DNA from 2 places in the Enterococcus sp. AMC1623 genome. Region 2 is predicted to be linked to the other one. Evidence: predicted binding sites of a transcription regulator. Region 2 holds the regulator's gene; the other holds the start of a gene.
What was found. The regulator CtsR, encoded in region 2, represses protease genes until heat stress. The targets are predictions, from matches to a motif close to TTGGTCAAAAAAGGTCAAANA.
Positions count from the first base shown of each region.

Region 1 (7,956 bases), 1.6 Mb from region 2:
GGATGGGCTTTTTCAATTTCATCTAACAAAATAATTGTGTATGGATTACGACGGACGGCTTCAGTTAATTGACCGCCTTCTTCAAATCCCACATAACCTGGAGGCGCTCCGACTAAACGAGACACAGAATGTTTTTCCATGTACTCACTCATATCAATACGTACCATATGATCTTCTGAATCAAATAGGTTTTCGGCTAAAGCTTTTGCTAATTCCGTTTTACCAACACCTGTTGGTCCCAAGAATAAGAATGAACCTAATGGACGATTTGGATCTTGCAAGCCAGCTCGCGAACGAATAACCGCATCACTGACCGCATTCACTGCTTCGTCTTGTCCAATGACACGGCGATGAAGTGTTTCATTTAATTTCATTAATTTCTCGCGTTCACCTTCAACTAATTTAGTTACAGGAATACCGGTTAGACGACCAACAACTGTTGCAATTTCATTTTCTGTCACTGATTCTTGTACCATGCGTAAATGATCGCTAGCATCTTTGTTTTCTAATTCTTTTAATTCACGTTCTAATTGTGGGATAGTTCCATGACGTAAAACAGCGGCACGTTCTAAGTCATAATTATTTTCAGCATCTTCTAATTCGTGCTTAGCTCGATCAATTTCAGCACGTTTATTAGAAATTTCATTGACTTCTTCTTTCTCAGTTTCCCATTGCATCTTCATCGCATTAACTTCTTCACGTAATTCTGCTAATTCTTCTTGGAGAGAAGCTAAACGTTTTTTCGATGCATCGTCTGTTTCTTTTTTTAGAGCGGCCTCTTCAATTTCTAATTGCATTAAACGACGAGTCACTTGGTCTAATTCAGTTGGCATAGAATTCATTTCCACACGAATGGTTGCACAAGCCTCATCTACTAAATCAATCGCTTTATCTGGTAAAAAGCGGTCTGTAATATAACGATCGGATAGTGTTGCCGCAGCGACTAACGCATTGTCATGAATATTTACACTATGATGGATTTCAAAACGTTCTTTTAGTCCGCGTAAAATAGAAATGGTATCCTCAACAGTTGGTTCTTTTACCAACACTTTTTGGAAACGACGTTCTAAGGCTTTGTCTTTTTCCATATATTGACGATATTCATCTAGTGTAGTGGCGCCAATTGTATGCAATTCGCCACGCGCCAACATAGGTTTTAATAAGTTGCCAGCATCCATACTGCCTTCTGTTTTACCAGCACCCACAATATTATGAATTTCATCGATGAATAAAATAATGCGACCATCTGATTTTTTCACTTCTTGTAAAACAGCTTTTAATCGTTCTTCAAATTCACCACGGAATTTTGCACCAGCAATCAATGCTCCCATATCTAATGAGAAAATGGTTTTATCTTTTAAGTTTTCAGGAACATCTTTACGAACGATACGTTGGGCTAGTCCTTCAACAATGGCCGTCTTACCAACACCTGGTTCACCAATTAATACTGGATTATTTTTTGTTTTACGTGACAAAATACGAATAACATCGCGAATTTCTTCATCACGTCCAATAATCGGATCCATCTTGCCATTTTTCACTTGTTGCACTAAGTCAACACCATATTTTTCTAATGCTTTGTATTGCTCTTCCTGATTTTGTGAGGTCACTCGATCCCCTCCTCGCATATCTTCTATATTTTTACGTAATTCTTTTTCATTGATTCCTTGTTTGGTTAAATATTTTGTTAGTCGATAATTTTTTAACTTCATTAAAGCAAGTAATACAATTTCAGTTGATAAAAATTCATCTTGAAAAGATTCTCTTAATTTATCCGCTTCATTTAATAAATTGTATAAATTTTGGCTCATACTTTGCCCATATTGAACATTTCCACCTTCAATACTTGGATATTCATCTAACGCACGATCAACTTCTGTTTCAAAAGCATCCACGTCAATCCCAGCATCTGTATAAAAATTTCTTGCAAAATGATTTGGTTGTAAAAAGATTTTCCATAAATGGGCTATATCGATTTCTTGATGATGACGAGTCACTGCAATTTGTTGTGCTTCGGCAATTGCTCCTTGAAGCGTCGTCGTCATTTTCTCTATATTCATAACATTTCCTCCCATCATTTGACTAAGACTTATTGTCTTACAAGAATTATTATACGACTATGGTCAGTAAAGGTCAAAAAATAACCCTTAAAAGTCAAAAGTTTTTTTGACTGATTATAAAACGTAATAAAAAGCTTAGACACAGCTATCGTCTAAGCTTTCTAACAGTATAGTTAACAAAATTTGATAAAACGTTTTTGCATCTTATTCACTTGGTATCCCATTTTTTATAAAATGGGTGTGCATTGCTTCGATTTTCACCAGAATTTAAACGTATAGCCAAATAATTCCGTCGTTTTGCTTCGAGTTCTACTTCATCCATTAACTGCTTCCCAATTCCTTGCTGTTGGTGAGTTTCTAAAACAGCTAATCCCATAACGTTAAACATTGTTTCAGAATATAAATTATCATAGATTTCTGCATGAACATAACCAACTACTTGTTTCGTTTTAACGTCTTCATATACACGCAAAAAATGATGATGCTTCTCTTTCATTAGTTTTTGTAATTTATAGTTTCTGTTAGCTCTAAAGAAACAGCATAACCTAATTCCATTGCATTCAACTGTTGCAAAGCCAAAACGTCTTTTCGTTCAATTTTACGTAACATCTTGCACCTCTTGACTATTTAGGAAATTGATTTTTCATCTTATCGATATATTCGGCTTTTTTTGTATAGAGTTTAAATGAAATATGAAAGATACCACAGGCAATTAGGAGTCCTCCGTACATCAGATTTCCTTGCCAAAACACATATGTATTAAAGGCAGAAATTAGCAACAAAGCTATAAAAAAACAAAACAGCATTCGCAGAAATAATCCTTTTGCTTTAATTGTGTTAAAATAGGCAATCCATTTTCCTTCATCCATTTGCAATATCATTCTTTTCAAATGAAAAAACAACATTAACAATAGCACAGAAACCAATAGCGCTAAATAAATCGATACTAATACGGTGATAAATAAACTTAAAATATCTAAAACCAAGTAGACATCTCCTTGCATTTTTATTTCTTTCAAAGTCTACCATAGAATAACTATTGTCTCAATAATAGAACACCAGCCATCTTTTGGAATCAAGATGACTGGTGTTCGTCTGTTATTTCTCTTTTTTAGTTAACCATTTTACGCTGAAAAAAAGGGAGGAAACACTTAAAGCAAAACTAGCAACTAAGCAATTAAACCCTAATTTTAGTACAAAAAGATCTGCATCTTGCCACTTTGCAAGGTCAAAATTAGTTGTACCCACTTGTTTTACAGATTTCGATACCATAACAAATAGAATAATTGAACCAATCATTAATAAAATCGAACCGAGTTGTAACAGATGATTAATTTTTTTCATAGACCTTCTCTCCTTTGAAAACCAAAATCGAAAACGTTTTAATTAATTTTATCACATCACTTACTATACAACCAAAATTGCTACTTCTCTTATCAAAATACAAGACAATCCTAATCAAACATTCGCATAAATAAATCGTTTGCAGTAGAATAAACAAAAGGAGGAAATACTATGACAACAATTTACGATTTCACAGTAAGCGATCAATCAAATAATGATTTTTCATTAAATAACTATCAAGAAAAAGTTCTACTTATCGTGAATACTGCAACAAAATGTGGGTTCACGAAGCAATACGAAGCCTTAGAAAAATTATACAGCGAACTCGCTGAACAACCATTTGAAATTCTTGATTTCCCATGCAATCAATTTATGGAACAAGCACCAGGAACAAGTGAAGAAATCAATCAATTCTGTTCACTGAATTATGGCACTACCTTCCCACGATTTGAAAAAATTGATGTCAATGGTCCACAAGCCATTCCTTTATATCAATGGTTACGAAAAAATAAACCGACAGATGAAGGAAAAGAGGCTCAAGCTTTCGCTGAGAAAATGCACACTGTTCATCCCGATGCAGAAATTGATGCAATTAATTGGAATTTCACAAAATTTTTAGTCGATACCAAAGGACAAGTCGTACATCGCTACTCCCCAACTGTTGAACCTGCAGAAATCAAAGAGGATATTTTAGCTTTGTTAGATTAAAAAAATTCCTCGCCTGTTTGGATAGGTGAGGAATTTTTTATACGTTCAAAAGATACAAGAATTAACTTCCTTGTTGTTTCTTATTTTTATCTAAAGCCTTATGCAAAAGGATACTGTCAAAATCTAATCCTTTAATTAGAGTAAGGAGATATTCATTTAGCTTATTCATTTAACAACAATTCTGCTTGATAATCACAACGTTCATAATCATCTATATCGACAGGCACTTCATTAAAGCCAAACAATTGATAAATATGCAATGCTGTTTTCAAATTTTTATTGGAATAGATAACAATTTTTTTCGCACCTTGCTCTTTTACATAATTTATTGCCTCAGTAAATACTATCTTCCCTGCGCCTCTTCCTTGGAATTTTTCGTTTGTAGCAAATTTACAAATTTCCCATACTTTCGGTTGCAGTTCAGTCACCATACACGTTGATAAAACATGATCATCCTCTATCGCGAAAAAAATCATTCCACCTTGCTCTATATAAGTTTCCACATTTTCTAATTGTTCTAAATCATGTGGTTCGATTTTAAAAAATTTATCAATCCAACGCTTGTTCAAATCAATAAAGTCTTGTTTATATTTTTCTTTATAACGAATAACCTGCATCTTTTTTCCACCTTTTTTATTAAATATGTTGCCATACCCATTTTTCATCCATTAATTCTTTGTTCTTCCATTTGGTAGTCGGAACTGCTTCAGTTAAAGTAAACCCACTTCTTGCATATAGATTTCTAGCTTGTGTTAATTCATTAATCGTCCATAAATAAACGTGTTGCACTTGTTTTTCTGTAATAAATTGCATAAGCGTATCTAATAATTGCTTACCTAAACCTAAATGCTGATAATTTGAATCTACAGCAAACCAATGAATTTCCCACTTATTTTTCTCATTTTCAACAATTCCAATCGATCCTACACGAATACCGTTGACTTTCGCAATCCAGATTTTTCCCGACCGAGGTTTCTCCGTATAACGTATCAAAGAAGTTAAAATATGCGTTTGAATGGCATAATGATACCCTAGCTCTGTATACAATCTACTATGCAAGTCTGCAATAAAACCAATATCTTGAGTGGTTCCTTCATCAATTGCGATGTGATTGTTTTTTTCATAAGTATTTTTAAAAATAGTCATCGCACAATCTAATCGTTGCATTTCTTGTTTAGAATACGGAAGTAACTCTTCTCTCAATCCTAGACGCACAATTTCAGTTTGTTCTAAATACATCTGTGTCCCTTTTTCAGTAAGAGATAAAATAAAAGAACGTTTATCATTATTATCTGGTACACGTACTACGAGACCATTTTTTTCAAATTTATTTAACATTTTACTTAGTTGCCCTTTATTCATCATTAAGTTTTCACTAATATCTTTAGCGCTTAATGCATGATTATTATAAATTTCAGCGATTACGTTTGCTTCACCAATTGTAAATAATTTACCATAAAATTTAAAATCAAATTTCCCTAATAAATTTGCATAAAATCGGTTAAACCCACGAAATTTATCTATAAAGTATAAGTTAGTCACCTATCGAATCCTCCTTTATTTATAATTTATACATTTTAGTTTAATTTGTAAACTAAAATAGAACCTCATGTAAACTAAATACAAAAAAAGATAGAAAGCTATAATAGCTTTCTATCAAATCATTTTACTTCTCTTTCTTTTTCTGACTATCTAATCCAGCACCAATGGCAACGCCAAGTGCCACCCCTAAAGCAATACCTAGAGCTAAATTATCAAATAATAAACCAAATACGACACCAAAAGCGGGACCTAATGCGACACCAAGAGCTGTATAATTTACATCATCTTTTTTCTTCATATTCGTCACTCCCTTTGGTTTTCTCAATTTAAGCCTAACAAAAATTGGATGTTGTGGCAATTATTTTAAATAATTTCAGGTAAATCCTTCAAATACATCTCGCAAGCATTCGTAGCTTCAGACAGAGTGATCATCGTTTGACTGTTTGGTTTCACATAAATAGTTGGATACGTGTATTCATCCTCTTCCGAATTAGGAACAAACGCCAATTTTTCTACTTTCCCATCAAAATCTGCCTGAATCCCTTCTTTATTTCCACGCGCATCTAATTTTACCCATCTTTTTTTGGAGTGTAGATAGACTGCATTAAGCGCATGAATGCAATATTTGCCTGTTTCTTTATCCATTAGCAATAAACGTTGGTAACAAAATCCTGTGGGAATCGTTTCATTCCGTAAAATAGCTGCTAATAAATTAGCCTTTGCATAGCAAATTCCATGACCAGCATGTAATACCTCTAGCGAAGTTTTAGTGACTTCATTTTGTTGAACATCCCAAGAATGGGCAATTTTATCTCGAACAAAAACAAATGCTTTTTGAACCTTTTCTATTTCTGTGTCACTTACCAAAAACAACGTCTCTGTTAATTCTTTAATTTCTTTTGAATGAATCGCTAGTTCTGGTAAGTCCTCTACGTAAGCAGATAATTCATCTACTTCAACATTCATCCGCTATTCACTTCTCTCTGCCTTCAATTCTTCTAATTCATTTGAAATAGCATTTTTACGATCGACTAATACACCAACAAATCCAAGTAAAAATGGTAAGACATACGATGCAAAGCGATATAACAACATAGATGATACGGCATCCACGGTTCCTACTAATGGACTAAATAAAAAGAGATAGACAAATTCAAATGCTCCGATACCCGCAGGAGAAGGCAAAACACCCGCCAAAACGAGGGTGAAACTAATCAAGGAAAAGACTAATAAAAAGTCAATATCTGGATGATTGTCTACTAAACAAACATACGGAATGAGATACCACATGCTCAATTTCAATAAATTTAACAAATAAATTTTAACAAGGGCTGTTCGATCTTTTAAAACAGAAGAAACAGTTTCTCGCAAAGAATAGATTTGAATATTGCACCGATCAACAAAATCACGCATTTTTTTTGTCTTTAAGAAACGATGACACAACATGACAAAACCAACTTGTAATTTTAAACTTATTGAGATAACTAAAAAGAATGAGATAATCACACCTGTCATGACCATGCCCAATAAAATCAATGGAATCATTTTAGGCGCATGTTCATAAAACAGAGAAAATTGGATAATTAATGCAAAGATAGCATAGGTTAGAATAGCACCTTTATACATAATCATATGTAGCGCTGCAACACCCATCCCTTGCGAAACTTTTAATCCTTTACGATTATAAAAATTAATTTCTGAGATTAACGTCCCCATGCCAAATGTAATCACCCGATAAAAAGCCACATAAAAAGCCGTTAGCATTCCATCAAAAATACGAAATTTCTTAGAGAAGCCGGTCACAATTGAACGAATAGACCAACCTTCAAAAAATTGATAGGCAATTCCTAAAAAAACGACACCCACTAAAACAATAATCGTTGTTTCTTTTAATTCCGCAAGTATGTCGGATAAAGAATTTTTAATTAAATAAAACATGATTCCAAAAATCAGTAATAACGCTAAAATATTTAAGATAAATTTAGCTTTTGCATTTATTTTCATTTCATTCTCCTAACTAAAAAAGAGCAATAAGGTACCGACCCCCGAAAGTTAGAGTAATAAATCTAACTTTCGGGGGTATTTTTATGGCTAAATATAGTGAAGAATTTAAAATAAAGCTTGTTACGGAGTATTTGGATGGAAATATTGGTTATAAATTATTGGCGAAGAAATACAATATGCCTTCTGCAACACCATTACAAAATTGGGTAAGAGCTTATAAAACACAAGGGATGGAGGGATTAAAACGAAGAAAAAGGAAGGAAGTATATCCTGTTCAATTTAAATTAAATACGATACA
Region 1 is NZ_CM177096.1:1,007,140-1,015,095, forward strand. It holds gene clpB (ATP-dependent chaperone ClpB) at 1-2,060, opposite strand, end outside; gene AC4BC7_RS05030 (GNAT family N-acetyltransferase) at 2,269-2,532, opposite strand; gene AC4BC7_RS05035 (hypothetical protein) at 2,684-3,046, opposite strand; gene AC4BC7_RS05040 (hypothetical protein) at 3,159-3,404, opposite strand; gene AC4BC7_RS05045 (glutathione peroxidase) at 3,576-4,112, shown strand; gene AC4BC7_RS05050 (GNAT family N-acetyltransferase) at 4,274-4,777, opposite strand; gene AC4BC7_RS05055 (GNAT family N-acetyltransferase) at 4,749-5,654, opposite strand; gene AC4BC7_RS05060 (glycine zipper domain-containing protein) at 5,779-5,952, opposite strand; gene AC4BC7_RS05065 (transglutaminase-like domain-containing protein) at 6,018-6,620, opposite strand; gene AC4BC7_RS05070 (lysylphosphatidylglycerol synthase transmembrane domain-containing protein) at 6,624-7,658, opposite strand; gene AC4BC7_RS05075 (helix-turn-helix domain-containing protein) at 7,742-7,956, shown strand, end outside.
Region 1: a site for CtsR is predicted at 2,120-2,140, ahead of clpB (ATP-dependent chaperone ClpB). Genes of this name have one in related genera too.

Region 2 (7,956 bases):
ACGCTGGAAATTATGGTCAGTTACCCCTTTGGATGAAACAACCGAGGCTGAACCTGGAACAATTATCCATCGTAGTAAAAAAGAGCTTTGGATTGCTTGTGGTAAGCAGACAGTATTAGCGATTAATGAGTTACAACCAGCTGGCAAAGGCAAACAACTTATTAGTGCTTTTTTAAATGGTAGTGGGCAACAAGTCGCAGTTGGGCAACAGGTGAAGTAACATGAAAAACAATGTCAAAAAGACCGTCCGTTTTGTCGCGCTAGATGCATTAGAGCGTGTACAAAAAGGGGGCGCTTATTCAAATTTATTATTGCGTGAGAGTATTAATAGAGGTCAATTAAATGAAAAAGATAGTCGTTTACTCACTGAATTAGTATATGGCACAGTTAGTCGTCAATTATTACTTTCATTTTATCTACAACCGTTTATTGCTAAAGCGAAAAAAGTGGATGATTGGGTGAAATTATTATTACAGCTTTCTTTATATCAATTACTTTATTTAGACAAAGTTCCCAGTCATGCTGTTTTAAACGAAGCAGTTGAAATTGCAAAAGTGCGCGGGAACATTGGAATTGGGAAATTTGTAAATGGCGTCTTACGCAATGTGCAACGTCAAGGAATACCTGAATTAACCACGATTAAAGACCCAATCGATCGTTTAGCGACAGAAATTAGTATGCCTAAATGGTTAGTTGAAAAATTAGTGAAAGAAATTGGCGAAGAAAGTACTCGTCAGTTAGGCTTATCTCTATTTGAAGCCAGTCATGTGAGTTGTCGGGTGGACACTCGCAAAATGACGCGTCAAGAAGCGGTTCAAGTATTAATTGAAGAAGGTATCGAGGCAAAAGTCAGCAGTGTTTCACCGTATGGCATCATTGCAGAAAAAGGCTTTATTGCTGGGAGTCGTTTATTTAAAGAAGGCGTGTTAACTGTTCAAGATGAAAGTTCCATGCTAGTAGCACCAGCCTTGCAAATCGAAGCAAACCACCAAGTGTTAGATGCTTGTGCAGCTCCTGGTGGAAAAACGACACATATTGCTACCTTTTTAGAAGCACAAAAAGGTGGGATGGTGACTTCATTAGATATCCATCGTCATAAAGTAGCTTTAATTGAAGAAAATGCAGAACGTCTTCACGTTGCCGATGTAGTACGTGCGTTAGAATTAGATGCTCGCAAGGTAGCCGAAGAATTTTCGTCAGAAACATTTGACCGTATTTTAGTGGATGCTCCATGTTCAGGTCTAGGACTAATGCGTCGCAAACCGGATATTAAATACAATAAAAAACCAGCTGATTTTGAAAAATTACCTGAGATTCAATTGGCCATTTTAGAAAGTGTCGCCCCTACCTTGAAATCTAATGGTTTGTTAGTTTATAGTACGTGTACATTTGCACCAGAAGAAAATCAGGCAGTCGTTTATCGTTTCTTACAAAAGCATCCAGAATTCACATTAGTTGATATTCCAGTGAATGATGTGTTAAAACCAAGTATTGAGAACAAGATGCTGACAATTTATCCGCACCAGTATATGACAGATGGATTTTTTATCAGCTGTTTACGCAAAAAATGATGAGGTGAAAAATATGGAGATTCGTTATAAAAGTGATGTAGGAAAAAGGCGTAATACTAATCAAGATTACGCTGCCGTATTTACCAATCAAAAAGGATATACGTTAGCATTATTAGCAGATGGCATGGGTGGACATCAAGCTGGGGATGTTGCCAGCCACGATACAGTAGAAGAGATAGGCGCTAAATGGCAAGCCTCAGATATTTCAGATAGTGAAAAAGCTGCCCAGTGGCTAATTCAGCACATTCAAGCTGAAAATGAAACGATTTATCAACGAGGACAAGCTACACCTGAATTAAGTGGAATGGGAACGACATTGGAAGCAGTTGTCATTTTAGACGATCAGTTTACCTTGGCACACGTAGGGGATAGTCGAACATATTTATTACGTGAAAATGAGCTAATTCAACTAACGGAAGATCATTCCCTAGTGAATGCCTTGGTAAAATCAGGGGAAATTACGCTGGAAATGGCTGCTAATCATCCTCGCCGAAATGTAGTTACTCGTTCAGTAGGAATGCCGGGAACCGTGGAAGTGGATGTTGCCACGCATTTTATCGCTGACAATGATTACTTAATTTTATGCTCGGATGGCTTAACAAATATGGTCAGCGAAGAATTGATTTATGAATATATTGCAACAAGCGCTTGCTTAGATGAAGCAATTGAACGTTTAATTGATGCTGCAAATGAGCGTGGTGGCGTAGATAATATCACGGTATTATTGATGGACCTTGGAGGTGTCAGTCAATGATTGAGACGGGGAAAAAACTAAGCGGTCGTTATTTAATTTTAGGTAATATCGGTAGCGGTGGCATGGCAAATGTTTATTTAGCGCGTGACTTGATTTTAGATCGAGAAGTAGCCGTTAAAGTCCTACGCTACGACTTTCGAGAAGACACTGATGCTATTCGTCGTTTTCAGCGAGAAGCACTAGCTGCAACCGAACTTGTACATCCTAACATTGTTTCTGTCTATGATGTAGGCGAAGAAGACAATATGCAGTATTTAGTCATGGAATATGTTAAAGGCATGGATTTAAAACGTTATATCCAAACCCGCTACCCTATTCCATATCCAGAAATTGTGGATATTATGCAACAAATTCTTTCAGCTGTTGCTTTGGCACATCAACATCGGATTATTCATCGTGATTTAAAACCACAAAATATTTTGATTAACGAAGATGGTGTGGTTAAAATTGCGGACTTTGGGATTGCGATTGCTTTATCAGAAACATCGATTACGCAAACCAATACGATGCTTGGTTCTGTCCACTATTTATCACCTGAACAAGCACGTGGTAGCATGGCAACGAATCAATCCGATATTTATGCTATTGGAATCATTTTGTACGAAATGTTGACAGGTCGAGTGCCATTTGATGGTGAATCAGCAGTAACCATTGCTTTAAAACATTTTCAAGATGAAATTCCATCGATTCGTATTTACGATAAAGAAGTCCCGCAATCACTTGAAAACATTGTCTTAAAAGCCACTGCGAAAGAACAAAGTGATCGTTACAAAGAAGCCGATGAAATGCGTCGTGACATTGAAACAGCTCTTTCTCCAGAGCGCTTAAATGAACCATTATGGGAACCACATGCGATGTTGGATGAAACTAAAATTTTAACACCTATTTCAGAAGACACGCCGATGCCGGATTCATTTAAAGAAATGCCGACTCCTAAAAAAGAAATACCAGAACCAGAGCCGCAAGTACCGGTGAAGAAAAAGAGAAGAAAACGCTGGTTGCTTTTACCTCTCTTACTCTTTTTAGCAGTAGCGGGTTTGACTTATTACTTAGTATTTGGCGGTGGGCGCAATCAAGTAACTATTCCAGAAGTCGCAGGTTTAACAGAAGCGGCTGCACGGGAAACATTGCATGACGCCGGAATTGAAGTAGCCACAGAAACCAAAGAATTTCCAAGTAATCAAATTCCTGAAAATCATGTAGTGAAGACTGATCCTGAAGAAGGCGCGGTTATTAAACGAACTAAAGAAGTACTCTTATATATTAGTACCGGTAGTAAAAAAGTAGCAATGAAAGATTACGTTGGCCAAGAAAAAGATAAAGTGATTGCAGAATTAAAAGAACTTGGTTTTGACGAGAGTCAAATAACAATCGAAGAAGTTTATGATAATGATACACCTGCTAATGAAATTATGGACCAAACCCCTTCAGAAGGTGAAGAAGTTGTTCCTAAAGAGACAGAAGTTGAATTAACTGTCAGCAAAGGAGCAGAACCTGTCATGATGCCGAATTTATACGGTTATGGAGAGCGTGATGCTCGTGCAGAGTTGACGAATTATGGTCTAGGGAATAATTCAGTAACGATTGTCGAAGAATTTAGTGACATGAGTGCAGGTCTAGTTATCAAGCAAACACCAGAAGCCAATGCTGATATTATTCCTGGAGAAACAGAGATTACGTTGACAATCAGTAAAGGGCCAGAAACAGTGAAGATGCCTAACTTAATTGGTTACACAGAAACCAATGCCCGAAGTGAACTAGATGCTTCTGGTTTAGGCAATAACTCAGTGCATATTAGTGAAGTCTATAGCAACAATGAGGAAGGCACTATTGTCAAACAATCACCAGAAGCTGGTTCAGATATTTCACCAGGAGATGTGACCATTACGTTAGAAATTAGTAAAGGTCCAGAGCCACCTGAAACAATTGATTTACCAGATGTGACAGATATGACTGAATCGGCTGCAAAATCTTTATTAGAAAACCAAGACCTTTCTGTATCCACATCAGAAGAATATAGTGATTCTGTAGATAAAGGACGGGTAATCTCAATGGATCCTTCTGCAGGAACCTCTGTAGAAAAAGACGAGACAGTTCATCTAATTATTTCTAGCGGGAAAGAAGACGATGGTTCTTCTAGCTCTGACTCAGAAAGCAGTGAGACGACAACTTCTGAGAGTTCAAATGTAACTGGCGAAACATCCACAGATGAATAATAAGGGCAAGGATAAAGCGAAAGTTTAAACTTTTGTTTTATCCTTTTTTCTTTAGAGTCCTTCTTCTTTTCAAACTTCTGAAAATTCGCTATAATTAAGGTCAATATTAGTCAAGGGAGGTCGCGTTTAAATGGGTCATCAAAATACTTCTGATTTAATCGAAGCATATTTGAAGAAGATTCTTGAGGAAAGTGAAATGATAGAAATTCGTCGTGCAGAGATGGCAGATTTATTTAACTGTGTACCTTCGCAAATCAATTATGTCATCAATACTCGCTTTACTATTCAACGTGGGTATGCGGTTGAGAGTAAACGTGGTGGTGGAGGCTATATTCGAATTGAGAAAATTCAAATTGCGAATTATCATCATTTTTTAGAACAAGTCAATCAATTATTTGATAAAACAATCTCTGAAAAAGATGCGGTATCAATTATTCAGAAGTTATACGAAGAAGGTATTCTGTCAAAACGAGAAGGTAATTTATTACTGACGACAATTAGCAAAGCCGTTTTAGGAAAATCAGCGGAAGAAAATATCATTCGTGCGTCAATTATGCACGGGATTTTAGAACGATTAAGTTATGAAGATAAGGAGTGAGTGCGATGGATGAACTATTTACACAACGAGCAAAAGCGGTGCTGGCCATTGCTCAAGAAGAAGCAAAATACTTTAAACATCAATCTGTAGGTTCAGAACATATTTTATTAGCATTAATTATCGAGCAAGATGGCATTGCCGGCAAAACATTGCGCGAAATGCGTGTAAATGAAAATGATATTCGGGAAGAAATCGAACATTTAACCGGTTATGGTTCAATGAAAGAATATCCAACAGGGGGCTTTTTACCCTATTCTCCACGAGCAAGACAAATTTTTGCCTATGCTGGCGATGAAGCAAAACGTTTGGGTGCCCAACAAATTGGCACGGAGCACTTACTCCTCGGTTTATTACGTGATGAAGAAATTTTAGCGTCACGTATTATGTTGAATTTAGGAATGAGCTTGGCAAAAATGCGCCAACTATTGAAGAAAAAAATGGGCGTACAATCAAAAAGCAATGCAAGCCGACGTCGCCCGCAACAACGTCAACAACCGCAACAAGAAGGGACACCAACCTTAGATTCATTGGCTCGCGATTTAACGAAATTAGCTCGTGAACAACGCTTAGATCCTGTAGTCGGACGTAGCAAAGAAGTCAAACGTTTGATTCAAATTCTTAGCCGTCGTACCAAAAACAATCCTGTTTTAGTCGGCGAACCAGGTGTTGGTAAAACTGCCATTGCGGAAGGCTTAGCACAAAAAATCGTAAATGGTGAAGTACCAAAAGACATGCAGCAAAAACGTCTGATGATGTTGGACATGGGTGCATTAGTTGCAGGTACCAAATATCGTGGTGAATTTGAAGATCGCATGAAGAAAATCATTGATGAAATTTATCAAGATGGTCAAATCATTCTCTTTATTGATGAATTACACACATTAATTGGTGCTGGTGGAGCAGAAGGTGCGATTGATGCATCGAATATTTTAAAACCAGCCTTAGCTCGTGGTGAATTACAAACCATTGGTGCAACAACGTTAAATGAATATCAAAAATATATTGAAAAAGATTCAGCACTTGAACGTCGTTTTGCTCGAGTACAAGTCGATGAACCAACTCCAGAAGAAGCAGAAGAAATTCTAAAAGGGTTGCGCCCTCGTTATGAAGAACATCATGGTGTGGAAATTACTGATGATGCGCTCCATGCAGCAGTTCAACTATCGGTTCGTTACATTAATTCGCGTCAACTACCAGATAAAGCGATTGATTTAATGGATGAATCAGCTGCAAAAGTTCGTTTGGATAAAGCAGATGAAGTTTCTGAGGCGGCATTATTGCAAGAAGAATTAATGAAATTAGCGGAAGAAAAAGAAGCTGCCATTCGTCAACAAGATTTTGAAACAGCCGCACGTTTACGCCATCGTGAAAAAGAAGTTAGCCAAAACTTAGCTGAAGTAACCTTTGTAGAAGTTAAAGAAGCTACTGGTTATGAAAATAGCGTGACAGCAGAAGATGTCGCAGCCGTAGTGTCACAATGGACTGGCGTTCCATTACAGCAAATGGAGAAAAAGGAAAGCGAACGTTTATTAGATTTAGAAAAAATCTTGCATCAACGTGTGGTAGGTCAAGATGAGGCCGTACAAGCTGTTTCTCGTTCCATTCGCCGAGCGCGTAGTGGATTGAAAGATCCGAATCGTCCAATCGGCTCCTTCATGTTCTTAGGTCCAACTGGTGTTGGTAAAACAGAATTAGCTAAAGCCTTAGCCGAAGCGATGTTTGGTAGCGAAGATGCCTTAATTCGTGTAGATATGTCAGAGTTTATGGAAAAATATAGTACGAGCCGTTTAATTGGATCGCCTCCAGGTTATGTCGGCTATGATGAAGGTGGACAATTGACTGAAAAAGTTCGTTCAAAACCTTATTCAGTAATTTTGCTAGATGAAGTTGAAAAAGCACATCCAGACGTCTTTAATATTTTGTTACAAGTTTTAGATGATGGACATTTAACCGATTCTAAAGGTCGTCGGGTTGATTTTAGAAATACAATTTTGATTATGACTTCCAATATCGGTGCCACAGAATTACGTGAAGAGAAAAATGTCGGCTTTAATGTAGTAGATGCTTCTAAAGACTATACCGCAATGCAAAAACGTATCTTAGAAGCGTTGAAGAAAGCTTACCGACCAGAATTCTTAAATCGAATTGATGAAACAGTGGTATTCCGTTCATTAGATAAAGACGAAATTCATGAGATTGTGAAAATCATGAGCCGTTCAATTATTAAACGCTTGGCAGAACAAGACATTCAATTAAAAATCACGCCAGCTGCACTTGATGTGATTGGTAAAGCTGGTTTTGATCCAGAATACGGTGCTCGTCCAATCCGTCGTGCATTGCAAAAAGAAGTAGAGGATCGCTTGAGTGAAGCCTTACTTTCTGGACAAATACATTTAGGCAACCAAGTAACAATTGGTGCATCAAAAGGAACAATTACCTTAAATGTAAAAGAACCAAAGACAGATAAAGTGTTGCAAAACGTATAAATAAAAATCGCGTGACCCAAATAATTAGGTTACGCGATTTTTTTATTCAAACGATTGCTCTTTTTGTAAACTACCGTCCATTTTATAGATTTTCAAGTGGCTCTCTTTGTTATCAGCGATTTCTTTTCCACGTTTAATGGCTTCTTCTTTAGTATCGAAACGTTCACTTGCTCGTTTCGCACCTTCAGAAATAACAAGCCATTCATTATCTTGGTATTTCACCGTAACGGCTGCGTCTAATAATCGTGCATTTTCTGGATTTGCCTCATGTTTGTCGGTTTTCGTCGGATTTTTTTCCTGTGCAAAGTCATGTCGTTCTTGTTCGGTTGCG
Region 2 is NZ_CM177096.1:2,586,033-2,593,988, forward strand. It holds gene fmt (methionyl-tRNA formyltransferase) at 1-220, shown strand, start outside; gene rsmB (16S rRNA (cytosine(967)-C(5))-methyltransferase RsmB) at 222-1,571, shown strand; gene AC4BC7_RS12460 (Stp1/IreP family PP2C-type Ser/Thr phosphatase) at 1,585-2,325, shown strand; gene pknB (Stk1 family PASTA domain-containing Ser/Thr kinase) at 2,322-4,541, shown strand; gene AC4BC7_RS12470 (CtsR family transcriptional regulator) at 4,672-5,139, shown strand; gene AC4BC7_RS12475 (ATP-dependent Clp protease ATP-binding subunit) at 5,145-7,625, shown strand; gene AC4BC7_RS12480 (DUF2188 domain-containing protein) at 7,668-7,956, opposite strand, start outside.